3 regions of the Allobosea sp. P1_A7 genome follow, and region 1 is predicted to be linked to each of the others. Evidence: riboswitches for the same ligand, from Rfam matches in the RefSeq annotation. Region 1 holds a riboswitch; each other region holds the start of a gene.
What was found. Region 1 has a riboswitch for cobalamin ahead of AC1D34_RS03525 (ABC transporter substrate-binding protein). Riboswitches for the same ligand answer to the same signal wherever they lie in the genome.
Positions count from the first base shown of each region.

Region 2: another riboswitch for cobalamin. It lies ahead of AC1D34_RS14995 (CbtB domain-containing protein); the one in region 1 lies ahead of AC1D34_RS03525 (ABC transporter substrate-binding protein).
Region 3: another riboswitch for cobalamin. It lies ahead of AC1D34_RS15635 (TonB-dependent receptor plug domain-containing protein); the one in region 1 lies ahead of AC1D34_RS03525 (ABC transporter substrate-binding protein).

Region 1 covers NZ_JBFTZN010000013.1:23,375-28,775, reverse strand. The annotation lists gene AC1D34_RS03535 (ribonucleoside-diphosphate reductase subunit alpha) at 1-798, shown strand, start outside; gene AC1D34_RS03530 (ribonucleotide-diphosphate reductase subunit beta) at 924-2,051, shown strand; cobalamin riboswitch at 2,142-2,351, shown strand; gene AC1D34_RS03525 (ABC transporter substrate-binding protein) at 2,628-3,656, shown strand; gene AC1D34_RS03520 (FecCD family ABC transporter permease) at 3,722-4,690, shown strand; gene AC1D34_RS03515 (ABC transporter ATP-binding protein) at 4,687-5,401, shown strand, end outside.
Region 2 covers NZ_JBFTZN010000074.1:4,513-9,321, reverse strand. The annotation lists gene cobW (cobalamin biosynthesis protein CobW) at 1-1,048, opposite strand, end outside; gene AC1D34_RS15005 (DUF1636 family protein) at 1,053-1,442, opposite strand; gene AC1D34_RS15000 (CbtA family protein) at 1,492-2,232, opposite strand; gene AC1D34_RS14995 (CbtB domain-containing protein) at 2,245-2,424, opposite strand; cobalamin riboswitch at 2,463-2,645, opposite strand; gene cobU (bifunctional adenosylcobinamide kinase/adenosylcobinamide-phosphate guanylyltransferase) at 2,786-3,310, shown strand; gene cobO (cob(I)yrinic acid a,c-diamide adenosyltransferase) at 3,324-3,935, shown strand; gene cbiB (adenosylcobinamide-phosphate synthase CbiB) at 4,039-4,809, opposite strand, start outside.
Region 3 covers NZ_JBFTZN010000078.1:37,428-42,828, reverse strand. The annotation lists gene AC1D34_RS15640 (ABC transporter substrate-binding protein) at 1-618, opposite strand, end outside; gene AC1D34_RS15635 (TonB-dependent receptor plug domain-containing protein) at 739-2,682, opposite strand; cobalamin riboswitch at 2,803-3,003, opposite strand; gene ccoS (cbb3-type cytochrome oxidase assembly protein CcoS) at 3,021-3,197, opposite strand; gene AC1D34_RS15625 (heavy metal translocating P-type ATPase) at 3,194-5,401, opposite strand.

The DNA.
Region 1 (5,401 bases):
CTTGCCGCCGAGCGCGGTCGCTACCCGAGCTTCGAAGGCTCGCTCTGGTCGAAGGGCATCCTGCCGATCGACTCGCTCGACATCCTCTCGGAGGCCCGCGACGGCGATGTCGAGCTCGATCGTTCGACGACGCTGGACTGGGACAGCCTGCGCGAGCGGGTGAAGACCACCGGCATGCGCAACTCGAACTGCATGGCGATCGCCCCTACCGCAACGATCTCCAACATCGTCGGTGTCTCGCAGTCGATCGAGCCGTCCTATAGCCAGCTCTACGTCAAGGCGAACATGTCGGGCGACTTCACGGTCGTGAATGCCGACCTCGTCCGCGATCTCAAGGCGCGCGATCTCTGGGACGAGGTCATGGTCTCGGACCTGAAATACTACGACGGAAAGGTCAGTCAGATCGACCGCGTCCCCGACGATCTCAAGGCGCTCTACGCAACCTCCTTCGAGATCGAGACAAGCTGGCTGATCCGCGCCGCCGCACGCCGTCAGAAATGGATCGACCAGGGCCAGTCGCTCAATCTCTACATGGCGCAGCCTTCCGGCAGGAAGCTCGACGAGGCCTATCGCCTCGCCTGGCGGCTCGGCCTGAAGACGACCTATTACCTGCGCGCGCTCTCGGCGACCCATGTCGAGAAGTCGACGCTGAAGGGCACTGACGGCAAGCTCAACGCGGTGTCGGCAACGGTCCCCGTCGCGTCCAAGCCGATCCTCGTCGACATCCCGCTCGACAATGGCATGGCCGTGCCGAACGCCTGCTCGATCGACGATCCGACCTGCGAAGCCTGCCAGTGAGGCAGCGGCGGCATCCACGCTCGCCTTCGCGGCGCGCATGGATGCCCGGCCCTGCCCGATAGCGAACGATACGGACGGCCGGGGCAGACCCGGCCATGACATTCAGACCCGATTGGATATTCATCATGCTCGACTGGTCAGACAGCAAGCCTGCCACCGCCCTCGATCTCAATCCGGCCGCGCCCGGCGGAACCTCTGCCGATGCCACCGGCCTCGGCGAGATCGATCGCTCCGGCGGCCGCGTCAGCGTCGACGAGAAGCGGATGATCAACTGCCGCGCCGATGTGAACCAGCTCCTGCCGCTCAAGTACAAATGGGCCTGGGAGAAATACCTCGCCGGCTGCAACAATCACTGGATGCCGACAGAGGTCTCGATGCAGGCCGATATCGCTCTGTGGAAGTCGAAGGACGGGCTGACCGAGGACGAGCGCCGCACGATCAAGCGCAATCTCGGCTTCTTCGCGGCCTCGGAAAGCCTCGTCGCCAACAACATCGTGCTCGCGATCTACCGTCATCTCACCAATCCGGAATGCCGGCAGTACCTGCTGCGCCAGGCTTTCGAGGAGGCGGTGCACACCCACACCTTCCAGTACATCGTCGAGAGTCTCGGCCTCGACGAGGGCGAACTCTTCAACATGTATCGCGAGGTGCCCTCGATCACCGACAAAGCGGCCTGGGCCCTGAAGCACACCCAGCATCTCGACGATCCCGATTTCGAGACCGGCACGCCCGAGGCCGATCAGGCCTTCCTGCGCGACCTCGTCGCCTTCTACGTGATCTTCGAGGGCATGTGGTTCTATACCGGCTTCGCCCAGATCCTGTCGCTCGGCCGACGCAACAAGATGGTCGGCATCGCCGAGCAGTACCAGTACATCCTGCGCGACGAGAGCATTCACCTGAATTTCGGCATCGACGTGATCAACCAGATCAAGATCGAGAACCCGCATCTCTGGACCAAGGCCTTCCAGGACGAGCTGCGCGGCATGATCCGCGACGCTGCCGAACTCGAGGCCGCCTATGGCCGGGACACCATGCCGCGCGGCTTCCTCGGCCTGAATGCTGCGCTCTGCGAGCAGTACATGCATTTCATCGCCAACCGCCGTTGCGCGCAGCTCGGCCTCGCGCCGGTCTTCGCGGAAACGGAAAACCCGTTCCCCTGGATGAGCGAGGCGATGGACCTGAAGAAGGAGAAGAACTTCTTCGAGACCCGCGTCATCGAATACCAGAACGGCGGCGCCCTGAGCTGGGAGTGAGCCGAGAAGGATGGAGCCGTCTCGCTGCAGGGCTCCATCAGCAGGCGGTGTGGTCGGTGCCTGCGGCTTGACGCCGCCTTGGGCCCCTCTATGGTCGGCCGCGATCAAGGTTCCTCGGGTCCAGGCCCGAAGCTAAGAGGGAATTCGGTGAGGCGCCCTGCGCCGAATCCGAGGCTGCCCCCGCAACTGTAAGCGGCGAGCTCTTCTCCCAACGTCCACTGGCGCTCTCACGCCGGGAAGGCCGGGCGAAGCCAGCGCTGACCCGCGAGCCAGGAGACCTGCCCTGATCGCAGAAGCGTCTTTCGGGCGGGGTGTCCGGGGGGATTTGCGTCGGCGGCAGGTCGTAGACCCGCACCCCCGAACCGATCCGCTCAAGCTCCCGGCTCGTCATCTCGGGGAGCGATGAATTCCATGTCCATGATGCCGAACCACGCGGTCGCAGCCGCGGCAGAGCGCTTGACGCAGACTCGTCGAGCAGTCTATCAAAATTGTAATATTGTTGCATTACAGGATCGGCCGTGCGAGGCCCCCGAGCCTCGCGACGCATGCCGCCGCTCGACGCTATCGGAGACTTCAATGCGCAGCGCCGCACGCCTTTCTTGCCTTTCGTTCGTCGCAGCCATCGGCATGTCGATGTCCGGAGCGGCCTTGGCCGCGCCGACGCAGTATCCGCTGACGCTAGAGAATTGCCGGGAGACGATAACGTTCAACCAGGCGCCAAAGCGCGTCGTGGCGGTCGGACAGACGCAGACCGAGATCCTCTACGCGCTCGGGCTCGGCGACAAGGTCGTGGGCACAGCCGTGTGGTTCAGCCCTGTCGCGAAGCCCTATGAGGCGGTCAACGCCAAGGTGAAGCGGCTTGCCGACAACGATCCGAGTTTCGAGGCCGTCGTCGCCCAGGAACCCGACCTCGTGACTGCGATGTTCGAATGGCATATCGGCCCCAACGGCATCGTCGGCAAGCGCGACCAGTTTGCGAAGCTGAAGGTGCCGACCTATGTCTCGCCCACCGACTGCGTCGGAAAGGACAATTCCGGGCCGGGCGACGGCGTCCGCACGCAGATGTTCACGATGGATCTCGTCTACCGCAATGTTCGCGAGTTCGGGCAGATCTTCGACGTCTCCGATCGCGCCGAGGCGCTGGTCGCCGAATTGAAGGCCCGCGAGGACAAGGCGGTCGCTTCTGTGGCCGGTATCAAGCCGCAGGATGTCCCCGTCGTGGTCTGGTTCTCCAGCAAGGACATCAAGGGCGACGCCTTCCTGGCCGGCAAGAATGGCGTGCCTGCCTATATCCTGTCGAAACTCGGCGCCCGGAACGTCATCACCACCAACGAGGAATGGCCGCTGGTTGGTTGGGAGACCGTCGCTTCCGCCAACCCTGCCGTCATCGTCGTGGTCAAGATGGATCGCCGGCGTTTCCCAGCAGATGACATCAATCTCAAGCTCGACTTCCTCAAGACCGACGCGGTTGCGAGCAAGCTCGACGCCAGCCGGCAGCAGCGGATCGTGATCATGGATGTCGGCGCGACCAGGGCCGGGCTTGATACGATCGACGGCATCGAGGCGCTGGCCAACGGCATCAAGAGCTTCGGCCTCACCAAGTGAGCCATGGAGTGGTTCGGCCCAACTGGTTGGCGAGGGGCTCAGTAGCGATCCTCGCCTTCGTCCTGATGATACTCGCGATCGCGCTCGCCGTGACAATCGGCGAAATGTCGATCCCGCTTGCCACGGTCTTCAGGGCCCTGGGCAACGGGTTGTTCGATCTCGACTACCCCGTGAGCGCGATCCAGCAGGGCGTCATCTTCGACTACCGGTTGAGCCGGGCTGTGGTGGCGGCCCTCTGCGGAGGAGCGCTCGCGCTTTCGGGCGCAATCCTGCAGGCGCTGCTGCGCAATCCGCTCGCAGAGCCCTATATCCTCGGTATCTCGGCCGGAGCCTCGACGGGTGCGGTCGCGGTGATGATCCTGGGCTTCGGCGGTGCTGCGCTCAGCATATCTGGCGGTGCCTTCCTCGGCGCCATTGCTGCGCTCGTCATCGTTGCCTTGCTCGCCGCAGGGGCCGGTGGCGCGACCGACCGCGTGATCCTCGCAGGCGTCGCCGGATCGCAGCTGTTCAATGCGGCGACCGCGACGATCGTCACCACGCTGGCCAGTGCCGAACAGGCCCGCGGCGTGATGTTCTGGCTTCTCGGTAATTTCGGGGGGGTGCGCTGGCCCGATGTCTGGCTCGCTACGCCAGTGGCCTTCGCGGGCTTCGCTGTCTGCATCTTTCATACGAAGGCGCTCGATGCGTTCGCCTTCGGCGCGGATGCCGCGGCCGCGTTGGGCGTGGCGGTGACCCGCGTGCGCATCGTGCTGTTCGTGACGACGGCTGTGATGACAGCGACCATGGTCAGTATCGTCGGCACGATCGGGTTCGTCGGTCTCGTCATACCCCACGCCGCGCGCTTCCTGACGGGCCCAGCCCATGCCCGGCTGCTCCCGGCATGCCTGATCATCGGTGCAGTCTTCATGATTCTTGCCGACATCCTGTCGCGGACGCTGGTGCCGCAGCAGATTCTGCCGATCGGCGTCGTGACGGCGCTGTTCGGCGCCCCGGCTTTCGCCTTCATACTCTATCGCGCGAGGCGACCGGCATGACGCTGGCCGCGCGCGACGTCCGTTGGAGCGCCGGAGGGCGCGTGATCGTGGACGGCGTGACGCTGCACGCCGAACCGGGAAAGATCCTCGGTCTCATCGGCCCCAACGGTTCGGGAAAGTCGAGCCTGTTGAGGCTGCTGTGCCGCCTGCGCAAGGTCGCAAGCGGCGTGGTGACGCTGGACGACCGCGAGATCGGCACCTTGTCGCGGCACGACCTCGCCCGGCGCCTGGCCTTTGTCGAGCAGCAGGCGACGACTGAAATCCAGCTCTCTGTGTGCGACGTCGTCAGACTCGGACGGACCCCGCATCGCGGCGCACTCACGTCCTGGACAGCGGCCGACGAAGACGCGGTCGAGGCCGCGCTGGCACGCGTCGATATGGCCGATCGACATGACCAGTTCTGGCATACGCTATCGGGCGGAGAGCGCCAGCGCGTCCACATCGCGCGCGCACTCGCGCAAATGCCGAGTGAACTTATCCTCGACGAGCCGACCAACCATCTCGATATCCAGCACCAACTCTCGATCCTGACCCTGATCAGGCGCCTGGGTATCACCTGCATCATGGCCTTGCATGATCTCAACCTGGCATCGCTTTTCTGCGACGAGATCGCCGTGCTGCATGAGGGCAAGCTGGTCGATGCCGGGACGCCGGAAACCGTGATGACCGAAGCGCTGATCCAGCATGTCTTCGGTGTCGCGGTCTCCATCC
Region 2 (4,809 bases), on a different contig from region 1:
AGCCCGCGAGGGCGGCCTCCACGGACTTGCGATCAAAGCCCTTCAGGCCAATCACCACGAGGCGACCATCCTTGGCTTCGCCGGCCGCCCAGGCGCGGTCGTAATGATGGCTGACCCGACGCCCGACACCCTGGACGACGAGCCGCATCGGCTTACCGGGAATCGCCGAAAAACCCTTCAGGCGCAGCACGCCCTCGGCCTCCGCGGCCCTGGCAACGCGGGCCGCCAGCTCCTCGGGCGAGGTCGCCGCGGCGAGAGCGAAATCGAGGCTTTCGAAATCGTCGTGGTCGTGGTCCTCTGCGCTCTCATGGTGCGAGGGGCGTCCAGCTAGATCGGCCTCGGCAGCCGCGTTGAGGCCGATAATCAGGGCGGGCTCGACCTTGCCATGGGCCGTCTCGACGATCTTGATCGCCTTCGGCAGATGCGCGGCGATCTCGGCCTTGACGCGTTCGCGGCCGGCCGCATCGACGAGGTCGCTCTTGTTGAGCAGGATCAGGTCGGCGCAGAGGATCTGGTCCTCGAACACTTCTTCGAGCGGGTTGTCGTGCCCGACCGCGGCATCCTGCGCCGCCTGCGCAGCGAGAGCGTCGGGATCATCCGCGAACTGGCCATCCGCCACGGCCGGACCATCGACCACGGCGATGACACCATCGACCGTGACACGTGACCGAATGGCCGGCCAATTGAACGCGTTGACCAGCGGCTTCGGCAGGGCAAGCCCCGAGGTCTCGATCAGGATGTGTTCCGGCGGGTTCGGCCGGTCGAGCAGCTTTTCCAGCGCCGGCACGAAGTCGTCGGCGACGGTGCAGCAGATGCAGCCATTCGGCAGCTCGACGATGTCCTCCGCGGTGCAGCCGGAAATGCCGCAGCCGGCGATGAAGGAACCGTCGAAGCCGAGATCGCCGAACTCATTGACCAGCACGGCGATGCGCTTGCCCCCTGCATTCTCCAGCAGGTGCCGCACCAGTGTGGTCTTTCCGGCCCCGAGGAAGCCGGTGATGATCGTGCAGGGGATCTTGCCCAGCGAGCGGGCTTGGGGAGCGTTCATGATCTCATCCTTGTTGGCGCGCCGGGAGAGGCGGTACGCGCGCGACCACGCCCTTGCGGAACGAAGCGGGTCTTTCTTTCCAGGGAACGATACCGTTTGCGCTGGCTGCAAAGCTTGCAGCTGCGTCAACGATTTCGGCGATATGGGTGTCTGCGTCGAGATCGCCGATCAGATAGGTCCATTTGCCGTCGGCCGCCAAGGCGACGGTGCAGGGGCGATTGCAGACCGCGAGGCAGTCGACGGGTTCGACCGGAAGCGTCCCGCCGTCGCGCGCGATGCGTTCGCGCAGCGCCTCGGCAAAACCCAGTCCGGGCTGGTCGTAACCCTCCGGCAGGTCCGCCCGCGCGCGCCGYCAGGCGACGCAGACGAAAATGGTGACATCGCCTTCGGGCATAGGCCGGTTCCTTTGCTTCCGGCGCGATCCCGGGGGATCGCGCTCAGCGTCAGGCCTTGGCCGGGGCTGCGGCACGGCGCGTCGCCCAGGGCCAGAGCACGCCGACGGCAAAGCCGGTGGCGAGCCAGAGGGCAGCCTGGAGCGCGAGCGAGAGCGCGGCGAAATGCGCTGCGATTTCGGCAGGGACCTTGCTCTCCGGGGCGGCGGGATGTGGTGCGCCGATCAGATGCGGGACGAGCATGGCAAGCACGGCAAGTGCCCGCYGCCAGCTCGCCTCCGCCCGCAGGAAGACCCAGAGGCCGCCGGCGGTGACGAGCGCGGTGGCGATCCACCAGGTCTGGCGGTGGAGCAGTTCGGCTGACGCGCTGCCGGGCAATTCCGGTGCGAGCCCGGTCGCCGGCACGAGGCCGAAGGCCAGGAAGCCGCAAGCCGCCCAGATCAGTGCGGTCCGCTCAGTGATGGCATCGCCCGCTGCGATCATGCCGCCGAGCAGCAGGGCGGCAAAGCCGATCGCGGTCGCAATGGTGACGATGGTGGTGAAGGCCGTACGCTGCAAGCCGRCCTGTGGCTTCCACTCGGCGTGGTCGGCTGCGTCGGCGCCGCCATGGGCAAGGACGATCCTGGCATCGCCGGTGAAGCTGGCGTGCTGAAGCTCGACTGCGCGCAGTGCCGTCTCAAAGGTTTCCGCCTTGAGGATCAGCGGCGTGGTGGTGACATGCTGGAGTGCTGCTACCAGGAGCCCAGCAAGAAGCCCGGCCAGAAGACTGACCGTGAGAACACGATTGACCATGTTGCCTTTCCCTCAGTGGCAGGGAAAGGCGAGGGTGTGGCGCGTGTCGTGGGCTGCGTTGTGAACGCTGGTCGAATGGGCGAAGCCGACGGTGAAGATCAGGGCTGCGCCGAGTGCCAGGGCAGCTGCGACAGCCTTGACGCGCTCGGAAGCGCTGGCCTGGGTGGTGATCGAAGCCGTATTCGTCGTCATCTCGGTCTCCTTGGCCACCCCGCCGGCAGCCCGCTGGATTGCATCACTCGCTGACGGCAGGTCTCCTGGCTCGCGGGTCCGGATCTCTCGCCGCCTTCCCGGGACAATCCCAGTGGCCGATGGCGCGAAACTCGCCGCTTACAGTTGCGGGGGCAGCCGCGGTATCGCACCGCGTTCCCTTTTCACCTCCTTGCAGAGGCACCGTCGGCGATGATCATTAGCCATCTGCACGGTGCTGTGCAATGCAGCGATCGTGATTGCGAGCGCAGTGAAGCGATGTGATCTCTTGTCGCCTGTCCCGGCTTGCTTCGCTTCGCTCGCCAGGTCCGTTCCTTAGGCTGATCTTCCCTGGGCTGAGAGTTTGGCAGTGGCAGCGATCCTTTCCCCTCTCACCCTCGTTCTGGGCGGCGCCCGCTCCGGCAAGAGCCGCCATGCCGAGGCCCTGATCGAGATGGTGCCAGCGCCCTGGACCTATCTCGCCACGGCCCAGGCCTATGACGATGAGATGCGCGCCCGGATTGCCGAGCACCGCGCCCGCCGGTCGAAGGAGTGGATGACCATCGATGCTCCGCTGGACCTGGCGCAGGCGATCCGCGCGGTTCCCGCGGGGCAACCTGTCCTGGTGGACTGCCTGACGCTCTGGCTGACCAACGTGATACTGGCAGAGCAGGATGTGGCGGCTGCAAGCCGGGAACTGGTCGAGGCCTGCGTCGCGGCACGAGGCCCGGTGGTCCTGGTTTCCAACGAGGTTGGGCTCGGTATCGTGCCCGAGAATGCGCTCGCCCGGCGGTTCCGCGACGAGGCGGGGAGGTTGCACCAGATGCTTGCGGCGCGGGCCGACCGGGTGATCTTCATGGTCGCCGGTCTGCCGATGCAGGTGAAATGAGCAGGAGGTTCCGATGACGATCGATGCTGACGAGGCCGCCCGCCACAAGGCCAAGATGGAAAAGCGCAAGGCGGTGCAGGATGCCGAGGTTGCCGCCAAGACGATCGAAAAGGGACTCCTGATCGTCAATACGGGGCCAGGCAAGGGCAAGTCGACCGCCGCCTTCGGATTGATCCTGCGGGCTCTCGGCCATGACTGGCGCGTCGGGGTGGTGCAGTTCATCAAGGGCGCCTGGGCGACAGGGGAACGCAAGGCGCTCGACGCCTTCGGTGATCGCATCGTCTGGCACACGATGGGCGAAGGCTTCACCTGGGAAACGCAGGACAAGGCCCGCGACATCGCTGCCGCCGGGCGCGCCTTCGCCAAGGCCAAGGCGTTGATGGACGATCCGGAGATACGCCTGCTCGTGCTCGACGAACTCAATATCGCGCTGCGCTACGACTATCTGCCGCTGGCGGAGGTGGTCGAGACATTGGCGAGCCGGCGCCCTGATCTGCACATCGTCGTCACCGGCCGCAATGCCAAGCCCGAGTTGATCGCCGTCGCAGACCTCGTCACCGAGATGACGCTGGTCAAGCATCACTTCGCGGCGGGCGTGAAGGCACAGGCCGGGATCGAGTTCTGAGGCTGAGCCATCGACCCGAAACGTGAGTTGCGGCTTTCGGGAAAGTCGAAGCAAACACAGAAGGTGAGATCGTCGTTCCCGATGCGATGCCCGGTCCGATGAACTAGAGGGCGAGCGCGGTAGCGGCCCCCGCAACGGCGAGCCCCCACAGCAGCAGACATGCCCTCCGATAGAGAGCGAGCGCCCGCCGGATATCCGCCGCTTCCGCTTCGGCCCGGCCGTCCCCCATCCAGCCGTCGTCGACCCTGACCTCGCCATAGACGCGCGGGCCCGCCAGACGGAGGCCTAGCGCACCTGCCATCGCGGCTTCCGGCCAACCGGCATTGGGCGAACGATGATGGCGGGCATCGCGTCGGACAGCTCGCCACGCATTGGCGGGGTCTGACGTTTTGTCGAGTGCGGCGGCTGCGGTCAGCAGCAGCGCGGTGAGGCGAGAGGCGGGAAGGTTGACGAGGTCGTCGAGACGCGCCGCCGCCCAGCCGAAGGCGAGGTGGCGCGGTGTCTTGTGGCCGATCATCGAATCGGCGGTATTGATCGCCTTGTAGAGCGCGCCGCCCGGCAGGCCGCCGACGCCGAGCCAGAAAGCCGGAGCGACGATCCCGTCCGAGAAATTCTCGGCAAGGCTTTCGATTGCGGCGCGGGAAACTCCGGCTTCGTCGAGGGTTTCGGGGTTGCGGCCGACAATCATCGAAACGGCCATGCGTCCGCCTTTGAGCCCGTCCCGCTCCAGTCCTTCGGCGACCCGTGCGACATGCTCGTGCAGGCTGCGCTGTGCGATGAGGCTGGAGGCGACGAGCGCGAGGGGCAGCCAGCCAAGCGGGCCGAGGCCGCGGCAGAGCAGGGTGAGCCCCCATGAGATGGCAAATGTGGCGGC
Region 3 (5,401 bases), on a different contig from region 1:
CAGCTCGATCGCATCGAGCACGGCCGGTCCGGCGCAGGTCCAGAGTTTCGAGGGGAGGGCGACGAGCCTGACCCGCTCGCCGAGCTTCGTCAGGAGCGGATGATGAAGGATCTCATGGGCGAGCGAGGGCGGCCCGCCCGGCGTGGTGTTGAGGATCAGCATGTCGGCCTGTCCGAGCGCGACGGTCTCCAGCGCGATCTGGCCGTAATTGTCGATGCCGAGTTCGGCGGCGAGATTGGTCAGGCCGGCGCGGGTCAGGATCTCGTCCACCAGCGAGCCGCGCCCGACCGTGAACCCGTTCGGCCGCAGGACCAGCGCCCTGGGATGGCCCGCGCTTTGGTTGGCGGCGAGCGTGTCGAGGCGCCGGTCGATCGCTGCGATCAGGGCCGCGCCGCGTTCTGGCTCGCCGAGCAGGGCCGCCATCTCGGCGATCTGGGCACGCATTTCAGCGAGATTGCGCGGCACCCCGAATTCGCGGACGGGAACACCGGCCTTCTTCAGCAGCGCGACCGTGCTGCGCGTCGTGTAGGCGCCAGCGATGATCAGATCGGGCTTGTAACTCAGCACCTCCTCCACCAGACCGTGATTGGCCGGGATGGTCTTGGCAATCTCGGCCATGTTGGCGTTGCGCGGGTCCTGCGAGAGCCAGGTGTTCGGCGGCCGTCAGGCCGCCGAAACCGAGCAAGAGGCCAAGCGCCAGAACGGCGCCGCGAGTCATCGCGCGGGCCGCCCAAGGCTTCACAGCGTTACCTTCAGGCCGCCATAGGCGCTCAGACCCGGCACCAGGAAGCCGACGGGGTTCTCGTAGCGCTTGTCCAGCAGGTTATCGATGCGGCCGAAGACACTGAGCCTGTCCGTCGCCTTGTACTCGGCGGCGAGATTGACGATGGCCGCACCCGGCGCCCGCATGCGCGAGATCGAGAAGTCACGGTTTCCGTCGACGCGCTCACCCACATAGATCAGCGTCGCCGAAAGGGTGAGCTTGTCAACCGGGGTCCAGCTCGCCGTCACGCTGGCCTTGTGACGGGGACGGCGCAGCAGTTCCTGCCGGGCGATGTCGTCCTTGGCGATGGTGAAGGTGTAGTCGGCCCGCACCTTGAACTGCGGCGAGATTTCGAGCGCGGTAAAGGCCTCCACCCCCTTGGTCGTGGCCTTGCCGATATTGGCATAGGAGTTCCGCGCCACGTTGGTGACGATCAGGTTCTCGATGTCGTTGTGGAAATAGGTGGCGCCGAACCGGACCTTGTCATCGAGGAGAGGCTGCTCGAAGCCAAGATCCCAGCCGCGGCTTTCTTCCGGCTTCAGGTTGGGATTGCCGAAGAAGTTGAAGGCCGGGCGAGAATCGCTGAAACGCTCGCTCAGGGTCGGGGCCTTGAACCCCGTGCCATAGCTCCCCTTCAGCTTGGTTTCGATTTCCGGCACGATATAGGCTGGCGCGAAGCGGTAGGTCGTGTGGCCGCCAAAGGTCTCGTCATCGTCGTAGCGGATGTTCGAGACCATGAAGAGCCGGTCGCCGAAATTCGACTGGAGTTCGGCAAAGGCGCCCGTATTGCCGTTGGATGCCGTGAGCGCGCGGGTTTCCAGCCGTTCGCGCTCGTATTGCAGACCCATCACCAGGGTCTGCCCCTTCATCAGCTCAAGGTCGCCGCGCCAGTCGACCTTGGTGCGCTCGCCGAGATTCTCCGTCGGCAGGCCGAGGATACCAATCGCATTCGGCGTGCGGCCGGTGCGGTCCTGATTGCTGTAGGACAGGCCGAAGCGATTGACGAAGCGCCCACCAAGCGGATCCCAGACGACCTCTCCGCGGGTGAAGGCCTGCTTGTAGTCCTGGCTGCTGCGGAAGCTGCTGGGCGTGCTCGGAAAGCCGGAATCGCCGGTGAAGAGCAGGTAGCCGTCAGTGTAGCGGCCGACCCAGTTCAGCGACAGCGTATCGGACAGCGCGACGCCGAACCGGGCCGAATAGGTCCAATTGTCGTAGGAATTCGGGTTGACGCGGCGCCCCGACGGCACGAGCCCGGGAGGCGTCACCGGGGTCGAATCCGATTTGAAATGGGCGATGCTGAGGGCGTAGTTGAAGCGGTCATCGCCGCCGCTGAGGCCGACCGACTGGTTGAAGGTGCCGTATGAGCCGGCCTCGGCTCGGGCCGTGAGCTTCGGCGGACCCTCGCCACGCTTGGTGGTGATCGAGATGACGCCGCCCAGCGCGTTGGCGCCGTAGAGGCCGCTTTGCGGTCCGCGTAGCACTTCGATGCGCTCGATGTCGTCGGTCAGCATCGAGCCGAAATCGAAGGAGCGGTTCGGGGTCGACGGGTCGTTGGCCTCGATGCCGTCGATCAATACCTTGACGTGGTTGGAGTTGGTGCCGCGGATGAAGACCGAGGTCAGCCCGCCCGGCCCGCCGGTCTGCACGATATTGAGGCCGGGAACGGCGGCGAGCGCCTGCGGCAGGGTCCGGCGCTGCTCGCGCTCGATATCACCGGCAGTGATGACGGTCACGGAATTGGCGATCTCGCGCGCTGGCGTGGGTCGCGTCGTCGCGCTGACGACGATTTCGTCGAGGGCAATCGATTCGGTGGCTGACTGGGCGGATGCCTGGTTGGCGGGGAGGGAGCCGGCGGAGACAAGGAGCGACAGGGTGATGAGCAGCCGGCTGCGCCGGGCAACCTTGGGAGGACGGATCACGATGGAACCTCGGGCGTTGACGTCTGTGGCACGTCACCGCGAACGCGAGGCCCCGTCCGCTGCCCTTAGCCAGCGTGCAGTTCAACAAGCGATCGAAACACCCCGTCCGAACGTGTTCGCGTGTGACCACGGCTGACGGCAGGTCTCCTGGCTCGCGGGTCGGTGCCTTGTCGCCGCCTTCCCAGGTCCGAGGGCCCCAGTGGCGTGTGGCGAAAGGCTCGCCGCTTACAGTTGCGGGGGCAGCCACGGCATTGAATGGCGAACCATCCGCACCGCATTCCCTTTTGATCCCCTAAGGGAACCGTCGCTGGCGAGGTAAGGCCGGAACGGCCGCTGCGTCAATGATCGTTGGTGCGGGTGTCCCCAGGCGAACGCAGGTCGTCATCCCTCAAAATGCGCCAGCTCGGTCCCTCGAGATCGCTGAACTGGCCGGTGCGCATGCACCAGAAGAAGGCCGCCAACCCCAGCAGTCCGAGACCGAGTGCCAGGGGGAACAGGATCACCAGGATATTCATGACGCCACTCCCGTATTCTGCCGCGGCAGGCCGCGTCCCGCGCGCAGCGCGTTGAGCGTGACCACCAGTGACGAGCCCGACATCGCGACGGCTGCGACGAGCGGCGTCGCGAAGCCCGCGACGGCAATCGGCACCGCGACGGCATTGTACAGCACCGCAAACCAGAGGTTTTCCAGCATGAGGTTGCGCGCCCTGCGGGCGATGCGCAGGCTGTCGGCGACCGGCATCAAGCTGTCGCCGATGAAGACAATGTCGGCCGAGGCCTGCGCCAGGTCGGTCGCGCTGATCGGCGAGATCGAAACATGGGCCTTGGCAAGGGCCGGAGCGTCGTTGAGCCCGTCGCCGATCATCAGCACCTTGCGCCCCTTGGCGCTGAGCCGGTCGAGCGCCTTGAGCTTCTCGTCGGGACGCAGGCCGGCTTCGGCCTCCGTGATACCGAGGGCCGAGGCGACCGGCGCGACAGCTTCGCTTCGGTCGCCGGAGAGAATGCGGATCTCGAGGCCGAGACCGCGTAGCGCGGCGATACAGTCGCGCGCCTCCGGCCGGATCTTCTGATCGACCGCGAAGATGGCGCATTCAGTGCCATGGCGCCAGGCGATCAGGGAGGCTGAGGGATGGCGCGCGGCGACGATGGCGGCTTCCGCCCCGGCCTCGCAATAAGCGACGCTGCCGAGACGGGTCTCGATCCCATCCACAATCGCGCTCAGGCCTGCGCCGTGATTTTCGCTGACATCGCTCGCAGGAGCAGGATGGCCGGCGGCACGGGCGATGGCGCGGGCGAGAGGGTGGCGGCTCGCGGCTGCCAGCCTGCCCGCCGCCTGCAAGGTTGCGGTATCGATCTCAGCGCCATTGACCAGATCGGGGTCCGGCAGGGTGAGGGTGCCGGTCTTGTCGAAGACAGCGACATCGGCTTCGGCCAGGCGCTCCAGCGCATCGCCCTGTTTCAGCATGACCTTGCGCTTGAACAGGGCAGACGCAGCAACGACCTGCACGGCCGGAATCGCCAGCCCCAGCGCGCAGGGGCAGGTGATGATCAGGACGGTGATGGCGATGATCAGTGCTTCGGGCCAGGGCAGGCCGAAGGCCATCCAGCCCAGCAGGGTCGCGAGCGCCGTGGCGTGGACGAGAGGGGCGTAGACCCTTGCCGCCCGATCGGAAAGCTTGACATAGCGGGAGCGGCTTTCGACCGCGCGCGCCATCAGGGCATCGATCTCGTCGAGCAGGGTGCCGCTGGCTGCGGCTTCGACCTTGACGGTCAGGGCCCCGGAGAGGTTCACGGTGCCGGCATAGACCTGCGCGCCGGCCATGACGGCATGCGGCAGGGTTTCACCGGTGACGAGGCTCTGGTCGATTTCGGAGGAGCCGGTCTCGATGATGCCATCGACACTGACGCGCTCGCCCGGCTGGATCAGGACGCGGTCGCCGGGCACGATGGCCGCGATCGGCGTCACCATCGCCTCGCCATTCGGCATCAGCCGGGTCGCGGTTTCGGCCTTCAACGCGGCAAGATTGCCAGCGAGGTCGCGCGTGCGGCGGCGCATCAGCTGGTCGAGATAGCGCCCGATCAGCAGGAAGAAGATCAGCATCACCGCGCCGTCGAAATAGGCATGCTCGGCGTGGTTCCAGGTCACCACCACCGACATGCCGAGCGCGAGCACGATGCCGAGCGTGATCGGCACGTCCATGTTGACGGCGCGGGCGCGCAGAGCCCGGAGCGCACTCTCGAAGAAGGGGCGGCCGGCATAGGCGGCGGTTGGCAGGGCAATCAGCGCTGAGAGCCAGTGAAAGAAGTCGCGCGTGACCGGATTGATGTCGCTGCTATTGCCCGACCAGACCGAGACGGAGAGCAGCATGATGTTCATCGAGGCGAAGCCGGCGACGCCGAGATAGCGCAGCAGCCGCCTTTCCTCGCTTGTGTCGTCCTCACGGCCGGAGGCGGGCAGGAAAGGGTAGGCCTTGAAGCCGAGCCGGGAGAGGCGCTCGATCACGGCCTCTGGGCGCAGTACGCCTTCCGTCCATTCCACCGTGACGCGCTTCAGCGCGAGATTGACCCGGGCGCTGAGGATACCGGTCTCATGGGCAAGGCCGTTCTCGATCGCGTGCATGCAGCCGGCGCAGCGGATGTTCTCCACCGCGAGTTCCATGCCCGCGACGCCGCTTTCGCGATGGCGGATGAAGACGGAGAGATCCTGCTGCGCGGCCAT